Regions from separate parts of the Cytobacillus sp. FSL H8-0458 genome, predicted to be linked through region 1. Evidence: riboswitches for the same ligand, from Rfam matches in the RefSeq annotation. Region 1 holds a riboswitch; the other holds the start of a gene.
The links. A riboswitch is a leader RNA that binds a small molecule or an ion and turns the genes downstream of it on or off. The one in region 1 is predicted to bind cyclic di-AMP.
Positions count from the first base shown of each region.

Region 2: it holds a riboswitch for cyclic di-AMP, as region 1 does, so the genes downstream of both, NYE23_RS17735 (cation:dicarboxylate symporter family transporter) here and NYE23_RS05300 (dicarboxylate/amino acid:cation symporter) in region 1, are expected to answer to the same signal.

Region 1 covers NZ_JBBOBR010000001.1:1,038,931-1,046,023, forward strand. Annotated here, with positions in the region: gene NYE23_RS05295 (MerR family transcriptional regulator) at 72-443, opposite strand; gene NYE23_RS05300 (dicarboxylate/amino acid:cation symporter) at 612-1,835, opposite strand; cyclic di-AMP (ydaO/yuaA leader) riboswitch at 1,986-2,131, opposite strand; gene NYE23_RS05305 (hypothetical protein) at 2,235-2,420, opposite strand; gene NYE23_RS05310 (GNAT family N-acetyltransferase) at 2,527-3,051, opposite strand; partial or broken gene NYE23_RS05315 (GNAT family N-acetyltransferase) at 3,171-3,599, shown strand; gene NYE23_RS05320 (DinB family protein) at 3,633-4,175, shown strand; gene NYE23_RS05325 (endonuclease) at 4,326-5,489, shown strand; gene NYE23_RS05330 (phosphotransferase) at 5,639-6,490, opposite strand; gene NYE23_RS05335 (DUF3896 family protein) at 6,789-6,971, shown strand.
Region 2 covers NZ_JBBOBR010000001.1:3,574,044-3,583,254, reverse strand. Annotated here, with positions in the region: gene NYE23_RS17745 (NAD(P)H-dependent flavin oxidoreductase) at 1-108, shown strand, start outside; gene NYE23_RS17740 (dienelactone hydrolase family protein) at 240-875, shown strand; cyclic di-AMP (ydaO/yuaA leader) riboswitch at 1,087-1,237, shown strand; gene NYE23_RS17735 (cation:dicarboxylate symporter family transporter) at 1,351-2,613, shown strand; gene NYE23_RS17730 (hypothetical protein) at 2,711-2,887, shown strand; gene NYE23_RS17725 (DUF4256 domain-containing protein) at 2,922-3,488, shown strand; gene NYE23_RS17720 (N-acetylmannosamine-6-phosphate 2-epimerase) at 4,057-4,734, shown strand; gene NYE23_RS17715 (N-acetylneuraminate lyase) at 4,762-5,628, shown strand; gene NYE23_RS17710 (sodium:solute symporter) at 5,646-7,142, shown strand; gene NYE23_RS17705 (FAD-binding protein) at 7,155-8,846, shown strand; gene NYE23_RS17700 (ROK family protein) at 8,930-9,211, shown strand, end outside.

The DNA of each region.
Region 1 (7,093 bases):
TTAATAAGTTCACTACTTAAATTGTGCCCAAACAGATATCCATAATGCTCCAAAATTCAAAAAAAACGATATCAGTTCAGCAATAAAAGCAGTGACTGAATTAATGATAAGCTTTCATGTGAAATATTCTTTTTGACGTATTCATATTTTTCGGGATCCGATTTTTTTAGCTGAGAAAGCGCCTTTGTCACATCCTCCTCGAGATCCTGAATTTTTAGCCTTAGCTCTAGAACATCAACCTCTTCAGAAAATTGACTGATGACTTTTTTCTTGATTTCCTCCAGTGACAAACCATCCGCTTTACATTTCTCGATAAAAGCAATACGTTCGATGGAGGAATAGTCATAATAGCGATAATTTGAAGGTGAACGTTCTGCTTCTAAAAGACCAAGGGAAGTATAGTAATCAATCGTTCTCTTCGTAACCTTTGCTTTTTCAGCCAATTCTCCAATTCTTAACTTCTCAGCCCCATGAGGTTCCCTCCAAACTGTTACGTGATGGTTATGAATCTAATTATACTAAACTATCATAGAAAAGCAATGAAATTGAATGAAGGAGGGGAGGAAGAGCTCCAAAAAAAATAACACCGGATAACCGGTGTTATTTTGTGATCAGGCTTTAACAGCCTCTTTTTTTGCTTCTGTTTCCGCGACAATAACTGCACAAGCAGCATCGCCTGTAATATTGACAGCTGTTCTCGTCATATCAAGCAGACGGTCAATACCAATGATTAATGCAATACCTTCAACCGGCAGGTTAACTGAGTTAAGAACCATCGCCAGCATGATTAGGCCGACACCCGGAACTCCTGCTGTACCAACGCTGGCAAGAACCGCGGTAAGAACAACCGTGATAAGCTGGGTAAGTGATAAGTCCACATTGAATACCTGTGCGATAAATATAGTGGCAACACCCTGCATGATGGCTGTTCCATCCATGTTGATCGTTGCACCCAGCGGCTGAACAAAGCTGCTGATTGATTCAGGAACTTTCAGATTCTTTTGGGCAGTACTCATGGAAATCGGCAATGTTGCATTACTGCTTGATGTACTGAACGCAACACCCATTGCTGGGGCAAATCCCTTAAAGAAGGATAATGGATTTCTTTTTGCAATGAGTGCGATTGAACCGCCATAGGTAATAACGGCATGGACAAGAAGGGCAAGAACCACCACAATCATATATAGTCCCATTGCCTTAATGGCATCAAGCCCCTGGCTTCCAACAGCAGAAACAATAAGTCCGAACGTTCCATAAGGTGCAAATTTCATAACCAGATTAACAAGATACATCATTATGTCATTGCCCTGTTCAATCAGGTTTAAAATTCCTTTTGTTTTATTTCCAAGCATCGTTAAGGCAAATCCAACAAAAATGGAAAAAGTAATAATCTGAAGCATGTTTCCTTCCGTAAAGGCTTTTACCGGATTGGTCGGAATAATATTTAACAGGGTGTCTGAGACAGGCGGAGCTTCTTCTGATTCATACTCCACGTTTGTTACGTCAAATTCCCCAACATTTCCTGGCTGGAAGACATATGCCAAAGCTAGTCCGATAATAATCGCTATACTTGTAGTAACTAAAAAGTAGGATATCGTTTTTACGCCGATTCTTCCTAATTTCTTTGGATCACCAAGCCCGGCTGTACCAAGAGTGATGGAAAAGAATACGATCGGGACAACCAGCATGTTAATCAGGTTTAAAAAGATTTTTCCAAGCGGTGTAAACACCAACTTGTCAAGCTCAGGGAATATCCCAGGAGCAAATAAATTAATCAGAAGACCTGTTATTCCCCCTGCTATCAGGGCAATAATAATTTTAGTAGATAATTTCATACGCGTTCCTCCAATGAATAAAGTAAAAAAATGTAAAATATAGACACAAAAAATAATATCCTTCCCTATATTACCCCCAAAAAACATAAACCTAACTTAAAAAAGGCAACAAAAAAACACAGAGGTAAAAACCACTGTGCATATATGCAGTGTTTCCCTCTCAACACGCTTACGAGGTTAGCTGTCGGGTTCGGGTCTTGAGAGTACCCTACCTGTAAAAGGATTCACCCCAGGTACTTTTTTAGAAAAAGTACAATTGGTTCCCCCGCTCAATTAAGATTAAGCGAAAATTATTTATGTTTTTTTAATATAATAACAAAATAGTATGAAATTTGTAAACATCCTTTTAATTATCTGTTATTTTCAATAATATATTATTCTCTTAATAATATTAGGGTATTAGAAATTAAGCCAGTTGAAAATAGGATGTCTATTTTTGTCCTTGACTTTCAGTTCCTTCTTATTCAGCTTGTTTTCATGTTCGGCCAGCCACTTTTTTAACTCTTCTTTATCCTTGCATTGCGTATAATAAGTCTCCCCATTTTTCCCAGTGGCACTCACAACATATCTGCATGTACTTCCCATAATGCACCCTTTTCAAAGTAATTTCTTTTTGAATTATAACAAGATTTATAGCAATGTCCACTATATTTTAAAAGAAAATAGATATAAGCATTATGGGAAAACAATCCTATTTTCGCAAAACTGTAATAAAACCGTCCAGAATTTCGTGACTCTCAGTAAATCCTTTACCTGCATAAAATTCAAGGGCCTCTGTATTCCCATTTGACACATAAATAAAATAATCTTCTACATCTTTAAATTGACTTAACCACTCCATCGACATGTTAAAAAGCACTGACCCAATTCCGTATTGCCGGTAGCCATCTTTAATAAAAAATTGTGATAAGCAGCCAACATTGTCTTTCTCCACTGAGGATAAATCAAAAAAAGTGGCGAAATCATTGGAGTAGGCTTCCTTAGGAGAAACATTGGAATAGACATAGCCCACGACTTCTTTATCGTCCTTAACAATTACAATATAATTATGTATAGCAGATTTTACGGATGGAACCATTCTTGTTTCAAAATTCATGCTGTCAAAACGCTCAGGTGTTATATGTGACTTTGATTTCTGAAAAGCCATCAGCTCATTGCATAAATTCCGGCATAGGCTGATTTCGTCTTCTGTTATCACTTCATAGTTTAGATTCATACCAATTCACCCCTTTAGCTAACATTTTATATTGGAATGCCTATATTCGTCTAAAAAAAGAGGGAATATATTTTTGATAGAGAAATATTTTTTAAACTAATATAAAAAGAGGGACGATCATGATTAAGGAAATCAATATTAAAGACCGAAAAGCGGCAAAGCAGGTTTTAAGCGTACAGCTTCCTGCGTATAAAATTGAGGCTGAAATCATTGGTTATCCTGATTTACCTCCTTTGAAGGATTCTGCAGACGCTTTGCGAATAACCGGAGAGACCTTCTTTGGGTACTTTATTGGTGAAAAATTATGCGGTGTGATTTCCTTTAAAGAGAAGAATGATGTTTTAGATATTCATAGACTGATTGTGCATCCTGAACATTTCAGGAAGGGAATTGCACAAAAGCTGCTGAACTTCATTGAACTGAGACCGATGATTGAAAAGATGGTTGTCACAACCGGCTCCAAGAATACTCCAGCTGTCGCATTTTATGTGAAAAATGGATTCAAAGAGGTTGAAAAAATCAAAATAAACGATTCACTGACAATTACTGCTTTTGAGAAATTATTATGGAAAGCCGTGAAGGTGGAAAGGAACGGCAATAGGAATTTTAAATTAAGAGAAGCTATTGAGATTCTTGAACGTACACCTGATACGCTGGATGCATTACTAAGAGGTTTATCTTCAGAATGGCTGAATGGCAATGAAGGTGAAGGGACGTGGAATGCAGCCGAAGTGGTTGATCATTTGATTGATGGCGAAGAGAAAAATTGGATTCCGCGACTGACCTTTATTTTGCAGAAAGGGGAAAGCAAGCCATTTCCTCCAATTGACCGTTTTGCTCATTTAAGTTTGTCAGGGGATCTGCCTTTTGAAAAAAAGCTTGAAATCTTTAAGACCCTTAGAATGAAAAATTTGGCCACACTGAGGAGTATGCCTGACCTGGAAAATCATTTCGAAAAGAAAGGCCTTCATCCGGCATTTGGTCCAATAAGAGTCAGGGAATTGATTTCCACTTGGACAGTGCATGATCTTACGCATATTTCACAGATTTCAAGAGTATTGGCGAATAGGTACAAGACAGATGTTGGTCCCTGGATTGAGTATTTGAGCATATTAAAAAAGTAAGCACTTTAAAAAATTGTTAAGTATTGTAAAACAGCAGAGTTTTGGGACCAATACCTCATGCTATGGTCAAAGGTGTTCATTTATACTGAGAGTTGATTGTGACTTTTCTGATTATTCGAAGTCCTTTCAAAACATTATGGAGGCGAATGAATGCTGAATCGTAAGAGAAAAAGTCTGCTGTTATCGCTGATTCTATTTGCTGCCATTCTCATTGTAATGCAGCCCATCCAAGATTCAATAACAAAGGCAGCTGCTGGAGATGGGTCCTGGTCATCACCTTATTCGGTTTCTCAGGGAATCAATGCTCAAAATAACGCATCCAAAACTGTTCAAGGCTATGTGGTTGGACAGCCGACTGCAACCAATACGGTTATCACCAGCAGGTTTCCAAATGATTATGCTTTGGCACTGGCGGATAGTCCAACAGAGACCAGCTTGGCTAAGATGATTTATGTTCAAATCCCATCCTCCTTTCGCTCAGCTTTTGGTTTGAAATCGAATCCATCTCTGATGGGAAAGAAAATGAAAGTAACGGGAACGCTGACTGCCTATTTTTCTCATCCGGGGCTTAAGGACGGTACTGCTTTTGAGCAGGATGGCGGCGGAGCAACTGACCCGGAACCCGGACCTGACGGGTATTATGATGCTGCAAATGGTAAAACAGGTGAGGCTTTAAAATCAGCTCTTCATAACATCATCGATGACCACACTGGAGTTTCCTACTCCAATGTATGGGAAGCGCTTCGTGAAACTGACGAAGACCCGGCTAATCCCAATAACGTGATTCTCTTATATACCGGCCGTTCTCAGGGCAAATTCACCAATGGATCCGGGGTCAATGATTGGAATAGGGAGCATGTGTGGGCTAAATCGCACGGAGACTTTGGCACAGCGATGGGTGCGGGAACTGACCTGCATCATTTGCGGCCAACAGATGCTTCTGTAAATAGTTCACGAGGAAACCTCGACTTTGATAATGGGGGATCCCAGCATTCTGAAGCACTTGGAAATTACTATGACTCAGATTCCTGGGAACCAAGGGATGCTGTAAAAGGTGATGTAGCCCGTATGCTGTTTTATATGGCTGTCCGCTATGAAGGAGACAGCGGAGAAGTGGATCTGGAGCTAAACAATGCAGTCAATAACGGTTCTGCTCCTTATCATGGCAGAATGTCTATCCTGCTCGAATGGCATAAGGAAGATCCGGTCGATGATAAAGAACGGAGAAGAAACGAAATCATCTACACTGATTACCAGCATAACCGCAATCCATTTATAGATCATCCTGAGTGGGCATCTGCGATTTGGGAATAAGGTACTATCCGTTTTAGCAAACAATTCAGTTAAAATAACATTTTTTATTCACAGATAAATTACACACAAAAAGCTCAGAGCATATGACTCTGAGCTTTATTTTTTGTATGTGACCTATTCCGATAAAGTACCCAATTAATGCATAATAATTACTCGTTTTTAACGATTTCCTTCCAGTAATACCAGGCTTCAAGGTATCCCTGAAATTCACTTGGATGATGTTTTATACAAGTTGCCATTCTAAGATATAAACCAACTAGTGCCTCTTCATATAAAACAGAAGGATTTATTACCGTTTTAGATTTCAAAAAGGCTGCTGCACTAAGGAGGGTTTCTTTCGTTAGTTCCTCTGGGGATGAACAAAAGGCATAAATTAAATCATATAAAGGTTCGCCAATAACAGGCGTCGGGTCAATTACACCACTTAATTGTCCATTACGAAAAATGAAATTATGTATTCCGCAATCCCCGTGCAGTAAAAATGACTCTTTGCCTTTGCTGTTTTTTTCAGCAAGGTCCAGTACGAGATTATAATGACTATTATCTAATCGTGAATGGAGGATTTTGTTTGCTTCATTGATGTTATCAAATATAAAACTCTGCCAAGACTCTGATGGCTGATCCGCCCAGCCCCAGCCTTTACTGCTGTCAACGGGTCTGTAATGATTTAAAAGCCCTTGCACCAGCGTTTTGAGGGTTTCTTTTTTGTTTTTTCTACCATAATTGGCATTGCCTTCAATGAAGGTATAAAAGATGTACTCGTATAATGGTTCAACGAATAAAAGTTTTGGCAATAAATCAGTCATCTTGTAATCATTAAGGAAATTCGCCTCCGATTTAATAATTTGCGGTTCATTTTTCTTAATGACATACTTTCTATCCTCAAAATGCAGAAGGTACAATTCACTTACCGTACCACCATTTAATTGTTCATGATAAGCTGGCTTTGAATGTAGAATGTTATTGTCCATTAGTTCATGTATTATTTCTTGTATATTCATACTTCTCCCCCTTTCTATGACGCCTTCTTCTGCTTCTCTTTATATTTTAATATAAGTTACCTGTTTCTTGCTGTTTCTCAAAAAAAAATCGAGTATACAACTTTTGCGATTTCATGCTCGATTTCGAATGTTAATTCTATTATTTCTCCACGTTATCTGACCTGCTAACTGTATTACTTTTATATTTCACAAATTATCAATATATTCTGAAATGAAAAAGGGTGTTAAGCGGTTATAATTAAATAAAGGGGAAAGCGTTTTCATTCCTCCTTTCAATTTTAAAAAAGGGGTGCTGAAAATGAACTATTTAGAAATAAAGAAGAAGCTGGAAGCTGCAAAACATGAACTGGAGCTGAAGATGCACGATCAGGCTGCATCAGAGAGTGAAAAGGAAACTCTTCAAAAGAGGGTTGACAACTATGAGTATATGCTCGAATTAACGGATATGAATCACTTTGAAAGAGGGAATATAATCAGTTAGGGAGGCGGTCCTAGGAGCCGCCTCTTTTTTTGTGAAAGGCCATGATAAAAGATAAAGATGATTTTTCTTATTGACAAACAGGGCAGGATTCTTGAAGAAGGTATTTGTAATAGAAAATTGAA
Region 2 (9,211 bases), 2.5 Mb from region 1:
GAGAATGGTCTCGTATTTGCGGGTGCAAGAGTCCATGAAATTAACGAGATTTTGCCTGTTCAGACGATCATTCATAACATCAAAAGGGAATATGAAGCTTGTGTTTAATATCATAATGGAGCATTGCTACAAGTTTGGCTGCCAGATAGGCGGCTTTTTTTGATTTTAAGGGGTGTTTAGAGGATGAAGGAATCAATGATATTAATGTAGAATCCTTTAGATGGAATAAAGTGTAAATAATGAATGGCGAAAAAATTTGGAGAATAAGGGTAGAAATTATGAAAAAAAATAGTAATTCATTAATCCTCGTAATCCACGAAATCTATGGAATAAATCAACATATAAAGAGTTTTTGCGATTTATTAACAAAGCAGAATTTTGAAGTGATATGCCCCAATTTATTAGAGCGGGAGATATCTTTTGATTATTCTCAAGAGGAAGCCGCTTATCGTCACTTTATGGAACATGTCGGTTTCGATAGAGCGGCACGTAAAATCAAAGATTTATTATTGGATGTTAAAGATGAATACGAAGCAATATATATCATTGGGTTTAGTATAGGTGCAACTGTTGCCTGGCTGTGCAGCGAGGAAGTATGTGTTGATGGAATAGTTGGATACTACGGTTCAAGGATTAGGGACTATTTAGAGCTCACACCCCGGAGTCCTGCCATGCTTTTTTTTCCGCAAGAAGAGCAGTCTTTTGATGTTGATAAGTTAGTATTGGCTCTAGAGAAAAAGAAAATTAAAGTATATAAATTTGCTGGGAAACATGGATTCAGTGATCCTTATTCCTCCAGGTATGATGAAAAATCAGAACAAGAAGCATTTAGTAAAACGCTGGAATTTTTATTGCATATGTTTGAGAAAGTATGAAGCTTTAGGGTGATTGTTTTCACCTGGGAATTTTAATAAAAGTTTACAAGCCCGATCAATAGTTTTAATACAAAGATGCTAATTTAGATATAGCGGGGATAGCATGTGTGGCTATCATGGCATTTGGCGCAGGTGGAGCCAAGTGCTTTTTTGTTTTATACCGGGAATACTTAACTATTTACAAAAATTATCTTGGGATAATATAATGATTTAGTGTTCTATGCTTAATCTTATTTTAAGAACGGGGGACCCATTATTTACGGCGGAGTTTCCGCACGGGGTGAATCCGAAAGATGGAAGGGCTTACTGTTTCCATAGTCCTAACCCGAAAGCTAACCTCGTCAGCGTTTAAGGAAACATAAGAGAATATGAATCAGAGTGAATTGACGATTGTCGATTTTCTTTTTTTTGAGATCAGCTTTGTTTCCCTTGCCTGCGCAGCATGTTAAAACTAAACAAGAAGGTAGGGTAATTGATGAAAAAATTCAAATTAAGTTTAGCCACTCAGATTTTCATCGGTCTTATTTTAGGGATCGCTGTTGGCGGTATTTTCTATGGAAGTGAAGCGGCGCAAAGTGTCCTGCAGCCGTTTGGCGATCTTTTTATCCGCTTAATTAAAATGATTGTTGTTCCTATTGTACTATCCACGATTATTGTTGCCATTGCTGGTGTAGGTGATTTAAAATCCGTTGGTAAGCTTGGCGGTAAATCATTGACCTATTTTATTGGGATGACATTGGTTGCCATTGTGGTTGGCTTAATTGCCGGGAATGTATTTCAGCCAGGTGCCGGCCTGAATATGGACAGCCTGCAGCAAAGTGATATTTCAAGCTATGTCGAAACCAATAAAGAGCAGGAAGGCAAGTCGGTAGCGGATACTTTCTTGCATATTGTGCCTACTAATCCAGTACAAGCCATGGTTGAAGGCGATATGCTGGCGATTATCTTCTTTGCTGTTGTTTTTGGACTTGGAATCGCAGCAATTGGAGATGTTGGAAAGCCGGTTCTGAGATTTTTCGAAGGTACGGCTAAGGCGATGTTCTATGTAACTAACCTATTTATGAAGTATGCACCGATCGGGGTATTTGCCTTAATTGGTGTCACGATTTCCAAGTATGGTTTTGCCTCACTGATCCCATTAGGCAAGCTGGCGCTCACTGTATATGGTTCCATGATTTTCTTTGTTCTTGTTGTTCTGGGAGTGATGGCCAAAGTGGTCGGGTTCAGCATCTTTAAATTATTGAAGATGATCAAAGAGGAATTAATTTTGGCATTTTCAACAGCAAGCTCGGAAACAGTTCTTCCAAGAATCATGGACAAAATGGAGAAAGCGGGAAGCCCGAAACATATTTCTTCCTTCGTAATTCCAACAGGCTACTCTTTTAACCTGGATGGATCTGTTTTATATCAGGCGATTGCCTCTTTATTTATTGCCCAGATGTTTGGAATCGAATTGAGCATCGGACAGCAAATTACGTTAATGTTAGTACTGATGGTTACATCGAAAGGAATGGCGGGTGTACCTGGCGTATCCTTTGTTGTGCTGCTGGCGACATTCAGCACCATTGGATTGCCTGCAGAAGGGCTTGCCTTTATTGCGGGTATTGACCGTATCCTTGACATGGGACGCACAGCGGTTAACGTGGTGGGGAACTCACTGGCGGCAATTGTTATAGCGAAGTGGGAAGGGCAATTCAACCCTCCAGCAGAAGAAAGATTTGAACAACAAGCTTCATAATAGATTGGGAAACACTAACAAATGTATTCGTTTGTTAGTGTTTTTTTGTAGTGCGGGATAGTTCCGGTTCAGACACAGGAAGGGGAAAATGTCGGGTTTGAGTCCGAAGTTGGTTCAGGTTCAGACACAGGAAGAGGAAAACACCGGATTTGAGTCCGAAGCCAGAGCAGCTTCAAACAAAAAAGGAGAAACCGAAGACCAAAATCCAAAGGGCGGTTATATGAAAAGTAAAATCCGGCTCCAGCTTTTATCAACTAGCTCTTCAGGGTCATAATTATATTATAATGGAGAAAAAAGGAGGTACTCATATGACAAAAGGAAGCAAGGTGCTGTCACCAGGACAGCAGTATGAATTGCTGCAAACATTGAAAGCACGTTTTGAAAAGAATATGTTCAGGCATGAAGGGCTTGAATGGGCGGATGTACAAGCTAAGCTTGAGGCTAATCCTGAGAAACTATGGTCGCTGAATGGAATGGAAGAAACGGGCGGCGAACCGGATGTTGCCGGGTATGACGAAAAGACGGGCGAATACATATTTTTTGATTGTGCAGCAGAAAGTCCTAAGGGCCGCAGAAGTTTTTGCTACGATCGTGAAGCACTGGAGGCAAGGAAAAAACATAAGCCGGAAAACAGCGCAACGGATATGGCGGCTGCCATAGGGATTGAACTTTTAACAGAAGAGCAATACCGGGAGCTCCAGAAGCTTGAAGCTTTCGATAAGAAAACATCGAGCTGGGTACAGACACCCGCTCATATCAGAAAACTTGGCGGGGCCCTCTTCTGTGACCGCCGCTACGATACGGTGTTTGTGTATCACAATGGAGCCGATTCCTACTATGGTGCAAGAGGGTTCCGCGGCTCGTTGAGAGTTTAGGTTCAGTGAAAAACTAAGTAAAAAGATAAAGGGTCAGTAGTGCACTCATATTGATTGAGGCGTTAATCCGGGAAGGGATTAACGCTATTTTTGTAGAACTGCCTTGATAATACTGATAATGGAGAAGTAAGATGAAGACCCATTATTAAGGCTGATATTGAAGATTTGGGCAACATTGTAAATATAGACAGTTAGGTTATGGGTAAACAAGCAGCCGAGATTATACTCAACAATGAAAGAGGGCATTGTATTACTGTGAAAGTCAGAGCGGAATAGTTGAAAATTTAGATGAAGAAGATCCTGAAATCATTTATTACAAATTAAAATAGATTCTAATGCAAGATTCCTTATAAATAAGAATCTTGCATTTTTTTGTTTGACTCGGATTCTGCAATGATATAAATTTCATTTATTTTGATAATAAACTGTCATTTTTAAAAATAAAATTGACAATAAAATATCACGGTGATATAGTGACGATATGAAAACGTTTTCTGAGCATTTTCTTGTGTGCAGGGATGATTGCCGTTATGGAAGCATCAAAGGAATGACAGGTAGGAGAGGTATTATGGATGTATTAGATAAGATAAAAGGCAGATTAATAGTTTCGTGTCAGGCCCTTGAAGATGAGCCGCTTCATGATTCATATATTATGAGTAAGATGGCTTTTGCAGCAAAGCTAGGAGGGGCTTCCGGAATTAGAGCAAACAGCGTGAAAGATATACGTGCAATCAAGAAGGAGGTCGATCTTCCCATCATTGGGATTATCAAAAAGGATTATCCCGGTAGCGGAGTGTATATTACGGCAACGGAAAAAGAAGTAGATGACCTGTATCAGGAAGGTGTGGATATCATTGCTTTTGATGCAACAAAGCAAGTCCGTCCGGATGGAAAAAGTTTTCAGGGATTTTTTGCAGAAGCGAAAGCCAGGTACCCGGACCAGCTGTTTATGGCTGATATTTCTACATTAGAAGAAGCGCTTGCAGCTGAAAAAGCCGGAGTGGATATTGTGGCAACCACTTTAGCGGGATATACTCCTTATTCGGAAGGAGTTGTTCCTTTGGAATTACTGGAACAAGTAATATCCCATGTTTCAGTTCCTGTTATAGCGGAAGGAAATATGGATACACCGGAAAAAGCAAAAAGGGCTATTGAATTAGGAGCTCATGCAGTTGTTGTAGGAAGTGCCATTACACGTCCGAAATTAATTACAGAGAAATTTGCAAAAGCTATACAAAACTACTAGTGAAAATTAGAAATGAGGGTGTTCAAGATGAAAGGAATTTTTACAGCGTTGTTGTGTTCATTTGATGAAAACGGAAGGGTGAACGAAAAGGGATTAAGGGAGATTGTCCGTTACAATATCGAAATTTCAAAGGTGGATGGCTTGTATGTCAATGGAAGTACAGGTGAGAACTTTCTGATTTCCACTGAACAAAAAAAGCAAATCTTTGAAATTGTAAAGGATGAAGCTAAAGATCAGGTTAAATTGATTGCTCAGGTGGGTTCATTAAATATTGATGAAGCAGTAGAATTAGCACAATTTGCAACAGATTTAGGCTATGATGCTATCTCTGCTGTTACACCTTTCTACTATAAGTTTGATTTCCAGGAGATTAAAGATTATTATTACACCATTTTAGAAAGCGTTAACAACAAAATGATCATCTATTCTATCCCAGCCTTAACGGGGGTTAGCATGAATCTTGAGCAATTTGGAGAGCTTTTTGAAAATGAAAAAGTAATTGGCGTGAAATTTACAGCACCTGATTTCTTCTTACTGGAGAGACTTCGCCATGCTTATCCTGATAAGCTCATTTATTCCGGATTTGATGAAATGCTGCTTTCTGCAAGTGTCCTGAATGTAGACGGAGCGATTGGCAGTACGTTTAATGTAAATGGACAGCGTGCCAAGCAAATTTTTGAATTGGCACAAAAAGGCCAAGTAAAAGAAGCAAGGGAGCTTCAAAAGGTAACCAATGATTTAATCGGAGATATTTTAGATAATGGCTTATACCAGACGATTAAAGAGATCCTGAAGACACAAGGCGTTGATGCAGGTGTATGCAGGAAGCCAATGAAAGCGCTTGAAGAGGATAAAGTTCAACGCGCGAAAATGATTGCGGAAAAATATCTGTAAAATCAGGGGGATAAATGATGACTGGATCTTTTGCTGTAATTGATTACGTTATATTATTTGCCTACCTTTTGTTCATTCTTTGGGTAGGGATTGCAGTTGCCAAAAAAGAAATGCAGGGAAAAGAGTTCTTCAAAGGGGATGGCTCTATTCCGTGGTGGGTGACATCTGTCAGCTTATTCGCAACCTTATTGAGTCCGATTTCATTCTTATCTTTAGCGGGAAACTCCTATTTAGGATCATGGGAACTGTGGTTTGCACAATTAGGTTTATTTATTGCCGTGCCAATCGCGATTTATTATTTCCTGCCGGTTTACCGGAAATTAAATTTAGATACAGCTTACGAATATTTAGAGCGCCGCTTTGATACAAAACTGCGCGTCATTGGGAGTCTTCTTTTTATCGTCTATCAGATTGGGCGCATGTCCATTATTATGTATCTGCCTGCTTTGGCATTAGCGGCTGTTACAGGCATCAATGCCGTGCTGATCGTATTATTCATGGGTGTAGTGGCAACCATCTATTCAGCCTTTGGAGGAATTAAGTCAGTGCTTTGGACAGACTTCATCCAGGGTATTGTCTTAATCGGCGGCGGTATTTTTGCCCTGATTATGCTGATGTTCTCCATTGATGGCGGATTTGGAGAAGTGGTCCGTGTCGGTACGCAAGACGGGAAATTCTTTACGGATACACCATTCTTCGATCCGAACTTTGTCAATAACAGTGTTCTTCTTCTTATTTTTGGCGCCGGGATATCAACAGCATTCTCATATATTTCAAGTCAGGACATGGTTCAGCGTTATTTAACAACCACTGACTTAAAAGAAATGAATAAAATGACTTATTTAAATGGTATTCTGTCACTTGGTACGGCAACATTATTCTTCTTTATCGGAACAGCTTTATATACATTTTATACGCAGCAGGCAGGTGCGATGCCTGAAGGTAAAGCCGACCTGATTTTTGCCAACTTTATCGTTGCTGAGCTGCCGGCAGGAATTTCAGGCTTGCTGATTGCCGGATTATTCGCTGCGGGACAATCAACACTTTCAACGGGCTTGAACAGTGTGGCGACAAGCTGGACATTGGATATTCAGAAAGTTCTTAAACCAGATATGAGTGATGAAAAAAGCACCAAAATGGCGCGTAATGTATCCACAATTGTAGGGATTTTCTCCATTGCTTTTGCCATTGTCCTGATTTACACAGATGTTGGAGATGCTTATTCCTGGTTTAATGGATTGATGGGATTAGTATTGGGTATCATCGGAGGTACCTTCACGCTTGGAGTCATGACGAAAAGAGCAAACGCGAAAGGGGCCATCTGCGGTTTCTTCGCAACAGCAGCCCTTGCAGTCTATGTGTCTTACTTTACTGATATTACTTTATGGGCCTATTCCATCATTAATTTAATTGCTTCTATCGTGTTCGGTTATGTCTTTAGCTTATTATTCAAGCAAAAAAGCAAAGCTGAAGATGAAAATCTGACATACTATGATAGAAAAAAACCAGCGTAAAATGGTGAGACTATGTTTCAAATAAAAAAGAAAATAAAAACGGATGTCTTAGTGGCCGGAAGCGGGCTGGCCGGGATAAAAGTAAGCAAAGAGCTTGCAGATCAACAGGCCGATGTATTGATGGTGACAAAAATGCAGGTAGCTTCAGGTTCAAGCTTTTATCCGCTGAAAGCCTCCCTTGGAACTCAGGTGACAAAAGATCATGAAGATGAATCGATATTTCTTGAAGATATTGAAAGCTTGAGCCATGGCATGCATGGGCGGGATTTAGCTGAGGTGTATGTAAAAGAAATTCCGAAGCGTGTAAAGGAATATCACGAGATTGGTGTGAAGGCGAAAAAGCTGGAAGGGGAGCGTAAAGCCTGTTTCGCTGAACATGAACGGGATATCTATTTATTAAGTGACTGGGATCAGATTCGCGAAAATGTGAGAACTATTTTTGCAGAGTATGAAAACCTGTCTATCCAGGAAAAGACAATCGTCCTTACTTTGCTGAAGAAAGATGACCGTGTGGCGGGAGCCATACTTTTAGATGAGAATAATGACCTCGTTATGGTGGAATGCAAATCTGTCATTTTAGCAACGGGCGGATTCGGCAGTATTTATCAGCATAACTTAAATCCCAATGATGTGGATGGCTCCGGCCATATCCTGGCTGTCGAAGCAGGGACCCGTCTTGTAAACATGGAATATATTCAATTCATTCCAGGCATTACGGCTCCGAAATATAAAACCCTCTTTGGGGAACATACATTAATGTATTGTGATGATATAGTCGATGAAGCAGGAAGCAGCTTACTGGATTCTATGCTGCCTGAGGAGATATCGAAGCAGGAATGTCTGCAGATCAGGAGCACGCACGGTCCGTTCACCCATTCACTTGATTCGAAGTATGTGGATATCGCGATGATGAAAAATATCATCGCGAATCGGAATGACCGCGGATTCAGGCTTTTATATCGGTCCGAGTTATATGAAAATGGGGAAGAGTTCTACACGGTCTATTTAAATTGGCTGAAAGAGAGAAATATTGATCTTTTGGAGAATGAAATTCGTATTGCCCCATTTGCCCATGCCAGCAACGGCGGAGTTTATATTGACACGTATGGCAGAACCGGTGTGAACGGATTATATGCCATTGGTGAGCTGTCCTGCAATATTGAGGGAGCGAACCGATTGGGAGGAAATTCGACTGGCGCCTGCATGGTATTTGGCAAAAGGGCTGCGGCAGATTGTGTCAGGTATATCGAAACACAAAGCCATGAGGAAATTTCTGAACCTGAAGCATTGAAACAGATCGAGAACATGTTTGGCGTTCAGGGGCAAACAAAAGGTCCTGTTATAGATATGGAGAAAAAAGTTCATCAGGCTATTGAATCGATCAAAAAACTAATGTGGTATCATGGGAATGTCGTGCGCAATAAGGACAGTCTATTAAAAGCATTAGAAACCATCAGAAAGCTCGAGTCAGAGCTTGATTTAGGTAGATTGTTCGAACAGCAGGCAACCCGAAAGCTGACAATTAAGGCACGAAACTTCTTCAAGCTTTCGCAAATTCTGCTTGAGGCCATGCTGGAACGAAAAGAAAGCAGGGGCGCACATTTTCGTGAGGATTATCCGGAAGAACGTGAAGAATATAATAAAAGATTGTTTATTTCCATGAAAGATGATGGAGCATTGGAGTATCGCTTTCTAAATGAATAGGGAGTAGCTTTAATGCTCATAGGTGGAGGGGAAAACCTGGTATGGGTTTTCTCTTTTTTCAATTGTAAGGGAGGAGCACAATCATGCAGCTTGGAGTCATTGATATTGGCGGAACATCTATAAAATATGGCATCGCTTCAGACGAAGGAGAGCTTTTTAGTCTTGATTCCATCCCGGCTGAGGCTTATAAGGGCGGTCCTTTAATAGTAGAAAAAGTGAAGATGATCTGTGATATGCTGTTAAAACAGGCAAGAGTCGAGGGCATTGCCATCAGCTCTGCAGGGCAGATTGATAACCAGAATGGAACCGTGGTGCATGCAACGGATAATATTCCGGGATATACCGGTACAAGTCTGGCTGAGGTT